3 regions of the Raoultibacter timonensis genome follow, and region 2 is predicted to be linked to each of the others. Evidence: predicted binding sites of a transcription regulator. Region 2 holds the regulator's gene; each other region holds the start of a gene.
The links. Region 2 encodes LexA, which represses DNA repair genes until DNA is damaged. Its sites were predicted from a motif close to CNAACANNTGTTNG; they were not measured.
Positions count from the first base shown of each region.

Region 1: uvrA (excinuclease ABC subunit UvrA) is a predicted target of LexA. The motif match lies at 2,062-2,075, and genes of this name have one in related genera.
Region 3: MWL89_RS07380 (DUF1848 domain-containing protein) is a predicted target of LexA. The motif match lies at 1,585-1,598, and genes of this name have one in related genera.

Region 1 is NZ_AP025564.1:1,953,859-1,958,038, forward strand. Features, by position in the region: gene MWL89_RS07925 (ABC transporter permease) at 1-979, shown strand, start outside; gene MWL89_RS07930 (nitrous oxide-stimulated promoter family protein) at 1,337-1,681, opposite strand; gene uvrA (excinuclease ABC subunit UvrA) at 2,205-4,180, shown strand, end outside.
Region 2 is NZ_AP025564.1:2,059,506-2,063,685, forward strand. Features, by position in the region: gene MWL89_RS08435 (ATP-binding cassette domain-containing protein) at 1-1,005, opposite strand, end outside; gene MWL89_RS08440 (hypothetical protein) at 1,417-1,716, opposite strand; gene lexA (transcriptional repressor LexA) at 1,832-2,476, shown strand; gene hflX (GTPase HflX) at 2,555-3,865, opposite strand; gene MWL89_RS08455 (InlB B-repeat-containing protein) at 4,055-4,180, opposite strand, start outside.
Region 3 is NZ_AP025564.1:1,828,016-1,832,195, forward strand. Features, by position in the region: gene MWL89_RS07365 (hypothetical protein) at 1-146, shown strand, start outside; tRNA gene MWL89_RS07370 (tRNA-Val) at 194-268, opposite strand; tRNA gene MWL89_RS07375 (tRNA-Ile) at 426-500, shown strand; gene MWL89_RS07380 (DUF1848 domain-containing protein) at 603-1,538, opposite strand; gene MWL89_RS07385 (YcxB family protein) at 1,711-2,262, shown strand; tRNA gene MWL89_RS07390 (tRNA-Asn) at 2,364-2,438, shown strand; gene trpS (tryptophan--tRNA ligase) at 2,597-3,643, opposite strand; gene MWL89_RS07400 (basic amino acid/polyamine antiporter) at 3,936-4,180, opposite strand, start outside.

The sequences.
Region 1 (4,180 bases), 110 kb from region 2:
ATACCAGGCGCCCGATCTGATGTACGGGCAGCTTGTCGACACGAGCACGCTCGGGCTTGCCGAAGACAGGGCTGCCATGGTCGAGACAACGCCCGTCCAGATCATCAGCGCATCGCAGTTTAACGCACTGCGCGAAGCGACGGGAGAGGATCCGGTCGACGTCGGATCGAACGGCTACGTTGTGAACAACCTCGCAGAATCGGGAAGCGTGCTTTCCGATCGGCTCGCCCAGCTCGACGGCGATGTGACGGTAGGAGGCGTCGCCCTCGAAAGCAAGAGCGATCGCGTATACGCCCAATCGCTCGATGTCCACTCCTTCGCGGGCGATGCCGCGCAGCTCATCGTACCCGATGACGTTATTGCCGCCGTGAGGGACCAAGGGGCCGTGCCCTATATGAGCTACCTCAACATCGACTACAAGGCGGATCGGACCGAAGGCGATACGGCTCTTATGGAAGCGCTCGGCAAGGCTCTGCCGCCCGACGATCAAACAGCGCGAAACGGGTTCGCCTACAAGAGCGATTCGTGGCCCGTGTCGATGACGTTCACCGCACAGGAGGTCATTGCGCAATCGGGCGGCATGCGTATGCTCATCACGTACCTTGCGCTCTACATCGGCTTCGTGTTCCTCATCACGACCGCCGCCGTGCTCGCCATCCAGCAGCTTTCCGAAGCCAGCGACAGCATCGAGCGCTATCGGCTGCTCTCGAAGCTCGGGTGCGATCGCCCGATGATCGCGCGGTCACTGCTCGCCCAAGTGCTCATCTACTTCATCGCGCCGCTCGGTCTTGCGGTGTGCCACGCCGTTTGCGCGATCGGCGTAACGAGTACGAGCCTGTTTACAAGCGTCGGCGTCTCGATTACCGGGCCTACGCTGATGACCGTGCTGCTCGTTGTGGCGGTGTACGGGTCGTATCTGCTCGTTACGTACGGTGCTGCGCGCGGTATCATCGGCCAGGCCATCGACTCGCGCAGGTAGGCGGCATGGCGTGCGGGCGGTGCAGAGCCGCCCGCCATGTCAAACGGGCGGGGGCGAAGCGGGAGCGCTGAGCCGATCGGCCCGATCGGGGTCGCATGCGCCGGACGAGGGAACTCGTGGCAGAAAACGCAAGGTTTTCGTCGCGCTAGCGTCCAAAGTCGCGCCTTCCCACCCGATGCAATTCCTTGCAGGAAGGCCCTACCTGGGGTAATCCGTTTACAGGGGCGGCGGCAGCGCGGGGCGCCCGCTTCCGGCGACGAAAACCTTGCGTTTTCTGCCACGAGCAGGCGATTCCGCAACACTCGTGCGTCCATGCGTCCGGCCTATGCTGCAACGCCGGACCACGGCCGACCCCGGCTATCTGCCGAGAAGGTGGCGTAGGGCGGCGATGGGATGCGCCTTCATCATGCGGGGCCCCGAGTAGCGCATGACCGTGCGGATGCTCTTTCGCTCTTCGGGCTTGTAGCAGTGGTGCTCGCACTCGTCGCACGAGGTCTTGACTTCCATCTTGCGGCAGCGTTGCGTACGGAGCACCGCGTAGTCGTCGATGGCCTTGCACTCCTCGCAAAGAGACTCGCCGCAGTAGGCGGTTTCGCTCCGGTCGCGGTCGCTGTGGTTGCCGGCGCAGTACAATGAGATCATCTGGGAGATGGTGCGCTCCTCGCGCAGGCGCCGCTTCGCTATGTTCGGTGTGTCTTCCATGGAGCGAAGAATAGCACTTCCTGTATCGATGCAGAAGTTAAACGAGGCGAATTTCGGGAAATCCCTAAGGGCGGGCTGTGCGAGGATGCGTGCGCATTGCAAGCTGCGGGCGTATCGCGATCCGCAGCGGGAAACCTCGCGGTGCAGGCTGCCTCCGACCTTGGCGTGCAGCGGGCGTATCGCGATCCGCAGCGGGAAACCTCGCGGTGCAGGCTGCCTCCGACCTTGGCGTGCAGCGTGCGCATCGCGGGCTGCGAGTCTGAAGCGCGCCGTAAGCGAAGCGAACCCGCCTTCCGCGCCTTTCGCCGCACGGGGCGCCCCCGCCTTCCGTCGCGCTCGAAAGGGCGCTATCGAACAGAATGTGCAAATCATTTGAATAGGGAACGATTGTTCTAATTTTGTTCCGCTTTTGAGACCGTCTGCGTTACAATGGGCGTTTGCGTGATACGTACGGTCGGACTGTCAGCCGAGTTTGCTCTGGAAGCCGGACGGCCCGAAAGCGAAGCGAAAGAAGCTAACGAATATGGCACAGAATTCAATCGTCATCAAGGGTGCTCGCGAGCACAACCTCAAAGATATCGACCTGACCATTCCGCGTGACAAGCTCGTTGTGATCACGGGATTGTCGGGTTCCGGAAAAAGCTCCCTGGCGTTCGACACCATGTACGCCGAGGGGCAGCGCCGCTACGTCGAGAGCCTGTCGAGCTACGCCCGTCAGTTTCTCGGCCAGATGAACAAGCCCGACCTCGACAGCATCGACGGGCTTTCGCCGGCGGTCTCGATCGACCAGAAGACCACGAGCAAGAACCCCCGCTCCACCGTGGGCACCACGACCGAGATCTACGACTATCTGCGTCTGTTGTTCGCCCGCGTGGGCGTGCCCCATTGTCCCGAGTGCGGCCGCGAGATCAAGAAGCAGACGACCGATCAGGTGGCCGATGAGATCCTCTCGATCGGCGAAGGCGCGAAGGCGCTCGTCATGGCACCGGTCGTCGTCGGCCGCAAGGGCGAGTTCACGAAGCTCTTCCAGGATCTGCAGAAGGAGGGCTTCTCGCGCGTCCGCATCGACGGCGAAGTGAAGAAGCTCGACGGCGAGACGATCGTGCTCAACAAGAAGATCAAGCACTTCATCGACGTCGTCGTCGACCGCGTAGTGCTCAAGCGCGACGCGGTCAGCCGTATCGCCGAAGCGGTCGAGATGGCCACGAAGCTCGCCGACGGGCGCGTGCTCGTGCAGGTGCTCGGCGAAGACGGCAAGCCCAAGGCGAGCGGCGCCACCTCTTCGGGTGCAACGGGCGGCTTGCAGGAAGGCGAGTACGTGTTCTCGCTCGCGCTCGCGTGCCCCGAGCACGGCCACTCCATGGACGAGCTGCAGCCGCGCGACTTCTCGTTCAATGCGCCTTACGGCGCCTGCCCCGATTGCCTCGGCATCGGAAGCAGGGAAGAGGTCGACGCGAGCCTTTTGGTTCCCGATCCGTCGCTCTCGCTCGACGAGGGTGTTATCGCGCCGTTCACCTCGGGGAACTACTACCCGCAGGTGCTGCGTGCCGTTGCAAAGCATATGGGGGTCTCATCCGATACGCCCTGGGAGGACATGCCGAAGAAGGTGCGCGATGCGCTGCTCTACGGGCTTCCCAAGGAGAAGGTGCGCGTCGATTACGTAACCGTCGACGGGCGCGAAACGTACTGGTACATCGATTGGGAGGGCGCCTGCGCTGCGGTCATGCACCGCTACCAGGAGTCCACGAGCGATAGCCAGCGAGAGAAGTACGCGCAGTACTTCGCCATCGTTCCGTGCCAAACCTGCGGGGGCAAGCGCCTCAAGCCCGAGATCCTCGCCGTCACGGTGGGGGGCAGGAACATCCACGAGGTCACCGAGATGAGCGCCGTCGATTCGCTCGCCTTCTTCGAGGGCCTTTCCTTCACGGGGTCCGACGAGCAGATCGCAGGGCCCATCGTGAAGGAGATTGCGGCGCGCCTGCGCTTCCTCGTCGACGTGGGGCTCGACTACCTTACCCTCGAGCGCGCAACCGCTACCTTATCGGGCGGCGAGGCGCAGCGCATTAGGCTCGCCACACAGATCGGCGCGGGTCTGATGGGCGTGCTCTACATCCTCGACGAGCCGTCCATCGGTCTGCACCAGCGCGACAACGAGCGCCTGATCGCGACGCTCGAACGGCTGCGCGACCTCGGCAACACCGTCATCGTCGTCGAACACGACGAAGATACGATCCGCCATGCCGATTACGTTATCGACATGGGCCCCGGCGCGGGGGAAAACGGCGGCGAGGTGGTCGCCGAAGGAACGCCGAAGCAGATCCTCAGGGCGAAGAACTCGTTTACGGCGGATTACCTGTCGGGCCGCAGGAAGATCGAGCTGCCCGAAGAGCGCCGCCACGCGAAGCGCGGGGCCATCAAGCTTTTAGGCGCAACCGAGAATAACCTCAAGAACGTCGACATCGAGATCCCGATCGGCGAGCTGACCGTCGTGACCGGCGT
Region 2 (4,180 bases):
GGTCGGGCCGACGAATACCTCGGGATAATGAAGCACCCTCGCATCTCCCATATTGATCGATCCTCGTTCGATATGGGCCACGTAGCGCCTTTTCGAGGGTTCCGCATGTATATCGAGCGGCTTCTCGTAGATCTTTTTGGTCCGGATTCCATCGAGGCGCTCTCGGGTTCTCTCGATCTTCTTATCCATTTGGGCGGCCAACAGACCGGTTTTTCCGTCTTGTCCCGAATATACGGCCAGGCGAAGCTTTTCGCGGCCGTCGCTATCGTGTTTATCGAGGTTACGACCCGATCGGCGGGCAGCGCTTTGGCTTGCCACCGCTTTTCGCCGATTCATCTCGCTTCGGGTTCGGGAAAGCTGGTCGCGCACCTGCTTTCGCTCGGTTCGAGCGCTTTGCTCTCGCAGGTCGAGCTGGGCTTTGGCTTCGGTGTAAGAGCCTGGGATCATCGTCGCCCGTCCAGCGTCAATAAACAGGCACTGCGAAACCAATTCGTCGAGGAAGCGCCTGTCGTGCGAAACGAGCAAACCGACGCCACGATGTGCCTTCAACGCACCGAGCAGGACTTCCCGCGTCTGGCTATCGAGATGGTTCGTCGGCTCGTCGAGCGACACAACCGCCGGATTAAGGGAAAGCGCACAGGCAACCTGTATGCGTTTGCGCTCGCCATGCGAAAGGGTGCCGTAACGCCACAGCCAATCGTCTTCGAGTTCGAGCGAAGCGCGGAGGCGAACCGCCTCGGCTGAGTAGTCGGATGCGAAATCGTAGAGGTTTTCGGGCTCCAAGGCGGTCTCTTGAGCGCAATACACCCCTGAAGCCGCAGGTCTGATCGTACCCCCGTCGGGCCGAAGATGTCCGCAAAGGAGTTTTAGGAGCGTGCTTTTCCCGGCTCCGTTGTTTCCCACGATACCGGTCCACCCCTCGGCAAACGTCGCCGAAAGCCCTTCGAGCGCAGGTACAGGGGAATCATCGTAGGTATATGACACATTGTGCAAGGTAATGAACATGGCGACCTCCATTGAACGAAGGCGCAACGCGAATGAAATGCAATGGAAATCTGGGACATGGCTGATACGATAACGATTGCGCACCCGGTTGCGACAAAAGAATACTGTCTGCTTAGGGGATGCCCGAAGGCAATCGTTATTTGCGCATGTCCTTCTCCTTGATGACGGGTACAACGCCCATGGCGTATGATCATTCGAAGTGTAACACATCATACAAAAATCGAAAAGCACGCTTTCCGCTCGGAGGCGCGCGGGCGGCCTTCGAATAGCAACGCTCGCCCGATACGTGCCGCCCACCATCAGCACGGCGAAGCAAGCTCCCCTCGAAACGAAATGCGCCCCGGCGAACCGGGGCGCTACGCAGCTCTTCTCACAGAACGCAGCTTCTGCGGAAGATAGGATGGTTAACCGTTATATCCCAAGGAAGATGGTGGCAAAAGCAGCTGCAGCGAGCACAACGCCAGCGGAAACGGACTGCCAGGGAGCAATGCGCCCGAATGCCTTGCCGCGGGCGGTTCCCGTTCGGAGCTCGCTGACAAGTTCAAGATCGGAGACTCTTCCGTGCAGATGCCGGCTCGCCGCATGGCGCGGCCTTCCGGTTTTGCCGGATGCAGGGAATTCGATGATAGCAGCATGGGCTTGGTTTTGGGAGGCATCGACCTTGAGGGCGGATGTTCCGACCACGGTATAGCGCGCTTCGAAATTCTTCATAAATGTGCCTCCTTGCTCTTGCCTAGAACCTTTGTTCGTGTATACTATATGGCGAACAAAAGTTCATGTCAAGATATTTTTCAAACATTTGTTCGAAGTTTTGAAAGGAAGCCACATGGCAGAAAAAGTCACGAAACGCCAGCAGGCAGTACTCGACTGCATCGAGGACTGCATTCGCGAGAAGGGATACGGCCCCACCGTGCGTGAAGTGTGTCAGAGCCTTGGCCTCTCCTCCCCTTCAACGGTTCACGTCCATCTCAAAGCGCTCGAAGACAAAGGGCTCATCAAGCGAGATCCGCTCAAGTCCCGCTCGATCGCCCTCACCTACCAGCTTGAAGACCACTCGGGATCGGGCATCGACGATCTTATACAGCCCACCTTCGGCAACCTGGTCAACCTTCCTCTGGTCGGCGATGTCGCAGCCGGTTCTCCCATCCTCGCAGAGGAGAACATCACCGACACCATCACCCTCCCAACCGAAATCGTCGGCGATGCCGCAGCGTTCCTGCTTTCCGTCCGCGGCGATTCCATGATCGAGGCCGGCATCAACAGCGGCGATTACGTGGTAGTGAAAGAGCAACCCACCGCCGATAACGGCGATATCGTAGTAGCCATCATGGACGACGGCGCTACGGTCAAGCGCTTCTACAAAGAATCGAATCACATACGCCTGCAACCGGAAAACTCGTCGATGGATCCCATCATCACAACCGATTGCTCCATAGCCGGTAAAGTCGTCGCCGTATTCAGGCGCCTTTAAATACGTTTTCCGCCCAACGGCAGTCGGCCCCGATCGCAATCGTCGATCGGGGCCGATTCTTTTCCGGAAGCTACGAGGCTACGCGTCGATGGGCGATTGCACCTCGACGCGGAACGCCTCGAACATCGAAGCGTATGCGGGGCCTATCTGCATATCGATGCGCGTACCGTCCTCGCCGTGTTCCTCGAGAACGATCAAGGCACGTTCGTGGGCGATCGAGACAAGATCGCCTCTGCTGTAGGGAACCAGCACGCTGATAAGCTCGTCGTGAGCTGAGGCCACCGCTGCAATTCTCTTCACCAGAGCGTCTATGCCGGCTCCACTGAGCGCCGAGACGAGTATCGCATCGGGATGCCTGTTCGACAGCGCCTCCTTTTCGACCTCGCCGAGAAGATCGATCTTGTTGAACACCTCGACGCGCTTGATGTCGTGCGCTCCGATCTGCCCGAGCACCTCTTCGACCGACTGAATCTGCGCCTCCCGTTCGTCTGAAGAAGCGTCGATGACATGAAGGATCAAATCAGCGCCCACGATCTCGTCGAGCGTCGATTTGAATGCCTCGACCAGCGTATGCGGAAGCTTCTGAATGAATCCGACGGTATCGGTAAGGGTTATCTCGCGCCCCTCGGGAAGCACGAATTTCCTCGTCGTCGAATCGAGCGTGGCAAACAGCTTATCGTAGCTGAGCACGCCCGCATCGGTGAGCGCATTGAGGAGGCTCGATTTGCCGGCGTTGGTGTAGCCCGCAAGGGATACCTTGAACATGCCGCTTTTGTACCGCCCCTCGCGCTGAAGCGCGCGCACTTCGTTCAGCTGCTTCAGCTCGCGTTTGATCGAGGTTATGCGTTTGCGCACCATCCTGCGGTCGACCTCGAGCTGGCTTTCGCCCTCGCCGAACCTCGATCCGACGCCGCCGCCCATGCGGTTCGAGGCAAGGTGGGCCCACATGCCCCGAAGACGCGGAAGAAGGTATTGGTTCTGAGCAAGCCTCACCTGCAAACGCCCCTCTTTGCTCGTCGCATGCAGCGCGAATATATCGAGGATCAGCGCCGTTCGATCGATTACCTTGACCTCCTTCGGAACGACCCTCTCAAGGTTCGTTTGCTGCGATGGGGTAAGCTCGTCATCGAATATCACGATATCGGCGCTATGGGCGCGGCAGAGGTCGGCAACTTCCTCGGCCTTTCCCGAGCCGACGAACGTACGCGGATTCGGCGCATCGAGCTTTTGCGACGTTACCGCAACCACGTCGGCGCCGGCGGTGTTGGCGAGCCTCTCGAGTTCTGCAAGGCTTTCGGAAACGGGCCACGTCGTATCGCCGCGATCGACCCCCACGAGCACGGCGCGCTCGCGTACCTCTTCTATAGTGAAATGCTTGGATTGGGTCATGGTCTATGGCCTTTCGTAAGGTTCAGATGGCGTGTATATGAATGAGAGCGCTTACCGCAACCTTATCGTGGCCATGTACGTACCCCGTCCTTTCCCGAACGAACATCGGTCTCAGATACTAGCACGGGTGCCGCACGGCAGGCAACACCCGCGTTTGCATTTCGTTACGCTTCCCTTCGCGGAGTCACGTCATTCGGGCATGCGCCGCCTGCTCCTGCTCCATGCGGCTATCGCAGCCGCTAGGCTGCCGAGTGTCGCAACCGCGATACCGACAGCGGCGAGCGCATCACCCGTCTTCGCCAGCCCAGCTGCGGA
Region 3 (4,180 bases), 230 kb from region 2:
GCGATCCGGAAATGTACATCGAAGGCACGCTCAACGTGCTGCTGCTTTCTGCCGAGCATGTGCGTGCGAGCACGGTTGCGCTCTGCGAAGAGGCCGAGAGGATTTTAGAGGATCGGCGGACGGAAGCGCTCGGGCATCCGAAATAGCGTCATGAAACAAATCAGGCCACCGGGAGCCGATGGCCTGTTGTTTATGGTGGTCGCTACAGGATTTGAACCTGTGACCCCCGCCGTGTGAAGGCGATGCTCTCCCGCTGAGCCAAGCGACCGAACGCGCATTCGAAAAGCCGTGCTTTCCGCGTGCTCGAAGTATTTTAGCGGTCATGTCGTCCGAGCGCAAGTGAGAATCTGATATTCGGGGCTTACGGTATAGACGGACTTGCGATAGAATACTGACTCGCGCGAGAAAGCATGCGCGAAACCCGCGGGCCTATAGCTCAACGGTGGAGCAGAGGACTCATAATCCTTTGGTTGCAGGTTCGAATCCTGCTGGGCCCACCATTCTAAATTCAGATGAAACTCCCTCGTTAGGGAGTTTCGTTTTTCACGATCCGCAGCATTCACCGTCTTCGCTGTAGGGTTGCGCGGCGTCCCTTGCGTCCTTTACAGCACGAGCCTTGTCTGCGCAACGAGCAAGCTCGTTGCCTTCCTGTCGGCGATGACATCGCCCGGTTCGGTACGGTCGCACAGCATTTCGGATAAGGGGTCGTACGCGTCGAACCTCCTCGGGGCGTTGCGTTCGCCGCCGCCGTTCGCATAGCAGTACACGCAACCGTTCGCGCAGGTGTCGTACGCGCCGATGTCGACGCTCGGTATGCAGTAGCATCCCTCGCGCGAGCTCTCCGTACCCGTTTCGGCGACGTTGAGGCCGGTTGCCCGTTCTACGAACGAGGCGTCGATGCAGCCTACGCGCTTCATGCCCGCCGCTTCGAGATCCATCGAGCCGCAGCCGCCGCATTCGATTCCGCGAGAGACCGCGATGGCGCTAAGCGATTTCGCAAGAAAGGTTTCCTTCTCGGGTGCTACGCATTGCAGTCCCCGTCTGCCCATAAGGCGTTCTATCTTCGGGTACACGTCGAGGAAGCTGATGCGACATTGCGAGGTGAAGCCTTCGAGCCGCTTGGCGAACGTTTCAAAATAGTGAAGATGGTGGGAAATCGTATAGCGCTTGCTTATGAGGATGGGGCTGTAGCGCCATACCATGCGATGGGGCCCGACGGCGGCGGAGAGTTCTTGGAAAGTCCGAATGAGATCGGCTTTCGGTGGCAGCGCCCCTTCGATATCGGCCCCGTATGCATTCAGCGTGAACTGCACGTAATAGGGGTACGGGGAAAGCTCGTCGAGGCGCTCGAGCATGGGTTCGGGATTCTTCGTCCAAAACGCAATGCAGTCGATGGCTTCCGGAGTAAGGGGCACACGGGAAACGCTTGAGCGGTTCATGGGGTTTCGGACGAGAGCGTAGCCTTCCGAAAGGCGGTTGAGAAGCCAGTCCATATGGAATCGAGGTATGTCGGTGCGACGCGACGCGCTGACGATCATGATGTTTTCAGGCTCCCTTCATCCGTTATCGCATCATTCAGTATAGCAAACAAATGTTCGTAGTAAAACCTTAAACATTCTGAAGGTTGTGCACCCGTTCTCCAACGAAACGATGAAAGGCTGCCGATGTCCATCGGGCATCCATATGGCGGCGGTAGCGTGGTGGGGATATATGAACAGCGAAACGGCATACGGCGAAAAGGATGTGGACGCACCTGTGGATGCGGTAGCTCGAAGCAACGTGACGCTTACGATGGGCGACTATCGCGAGTGGCTTGGCGGAACGCATCTCAAGGTGCTCAATACGCTTGCCCTTCCCGTTGCGCTGCTCCTGATGTTTATTTGCGCCGTCCTCTTGCCGTTCGATGCGTTTTTCCATATCGCCAATCACGATATCATGATGGAAGCGGCAGGCGTGGCCGCCGTGCTGCTTGCGATGCGCTTCATCGTTCCGATCGTTTTCGGATACGTCGCATTCAAGCGAGCGCGACCCCGCGGCGGTGCGGTGGAGCACGAGGTGACGTTCTTCGGCGATCGGGTCGAGGCGGGAGGCGAAAACGGCGAGCTTGTCGTTTTCTACGAAGATGTCGAGAGAACCGATCAAACGGAGCACCTGTTCGTCATGACGTGCAAAAAACAGGGAGCATTGATCGTGAAGAAGGAGGCGTTTTCTTCCGAGGAGCTTGCCACTATCGAGCGTTTGACGAAGGGATCGGCGGTTTGAGGTAACCGCATGTCAAAAAGTATTCGAACGGTTTAAAATTCGGTATTGCCAAACATCCGGGTTGCGGTATAATTTCCACTTGCGCATGAAGCGCAGCCCATTCCTCGGTAGCTCAACGGCAGAGCATCCGGCTGTTAACCGGAGGGTTGTAGGTTCGAATCCTACCCGGGGAGCCATAGTTGATTCGTTCGAACCCCTTTCGGGGTTCGAATTGTTTTCGGATCAAGAAGCGAAGGACCTACGCGGGCTTCGCCGTCGGCAATCCGGCTGAAAACGCGCATAGGGGCTCCTCTCGGATGCCCCGATGCGCGGACAGAGCTTCTGAGGCGGGATGCTAATACACCATGCCCATCGTCGCTCGCACTTCGTCGAGCGTAGCGTCGGCGATTTCGTTTGCGCGGCGATTGCCCTCGTGCAGCACTTCTTCGATATAGCCCATATCCTGAGCGAGCTTTTGCCGGCGGGCGCGGATGGGGGCGAGGTAGCCGTTCACGCTTTCGGTGACGTACTTCTTCAGCGTGCCCGATCCGCCATCGCCGATCTCGGCGGCGATCTCCTCTTCGGTGCGGCCCGTGCACAGCGCCGCGGTGGTCAGCAGTGCCGATACGCCGGGGCGCGCTTCCGGGTCGAACGTGATGGTGCGATCCGCATCGGTTTGGGATTTCTTGATGAGCTTCGCCGTCTCCTCGTCGGTGGAGGAAAGCGAAATGGCGTTGCCGTAGCTCTTCGACATCTTGCGGCCGTCGAGGCCCGGGATGGCGGGCGAGTTGTTCAGCAGGCCGTCGGGTTCGGGAAACACGTGGCCGTAGCGCTCGTTGAAACGTCGTGCGATCTGGCGGGTCTGCTCGATATGGGGCATCTGGTCTTTGCCGACGGGTACGATGTTGCCCTTGCAGAACAGGATGTCGCACGCCTGGTGCACGGGATAGGTGAGCAAAAGGCCTGTAAGCGTGTGGCCCGAGGCCTCCATTTCCGCCTTAACCGTGGGATTGCGTAGAAGCTCGGCCTCGGTTACGAGCGAAAGGAACGGAAGCATGAGCTGGTTTAAGGCGGGAACGGACGAGTGCGTGAAGATGATGGTCTTCTCGGGATCGATGCCGCAGGCGAGATAGTCGATAACCATGTTGCGTACGTTGTCGGCAATGTTTTCGGTCGAATCGCGATCGGTGATCACCTGGTAGTCGGCGATGATGATGCGAGTTGCCACACCGAGGTTCTGGAGCGCCACGCGTTCGCGGATCGTGCCGAAATAATGGCCGAGGTGCAATCGCCCCGTCGGCCGATCGCCCGTCAACATGGTGTACTTCTCGGGATGTTCGGGAAGGTCGGCGCGAATCTCGTCGGAGCGCTTGCGGCTCGCCTCGTAACTGTCGATGCTCATAGCGGTTTCTCTTTCGTGGTCGTACGGATATGCGAATACGATCACACCAGTATAGCGTTTTTCGCGTGCGCGCCGAAGAGCTTTATGCGCCTCGCGCCCTGATTGCGCCCGACCGTTGCATACGCATACGGGCTGCATGTCCCTTTGGCGCATGCGCCGTGCGCCCTGGTGCTCACGCGGGTCTTAGCGGCGCCGCGCTGCGCGCGCCGCGGGGCTGCTTGGATGAAAAATGCGCCTCGCATGATGGATGCGAGGCGCCTGGGGTGCGGTTTGCCGTGTGGGATACAGGCTTCTAAAAATGACCGAACTGCAAGACCGAGTACACGGCACCGGCGATGCCGAGCGCGATCACCACCGCAACGATGATCTTTTCTTTATTGGTGAACAGCTTCGCCTTCGCGTCGTGCTGTTTGACCCCCGCGATGTAGAGCGGGATGCCGACGGCGTACACGATGCAGGCCACCATGAGGTAGTTCAGGCCCGCCGCGTAGATGAGCCAGAGCCCGTAGACCGATCCGATCACGCCCGTGACGATGG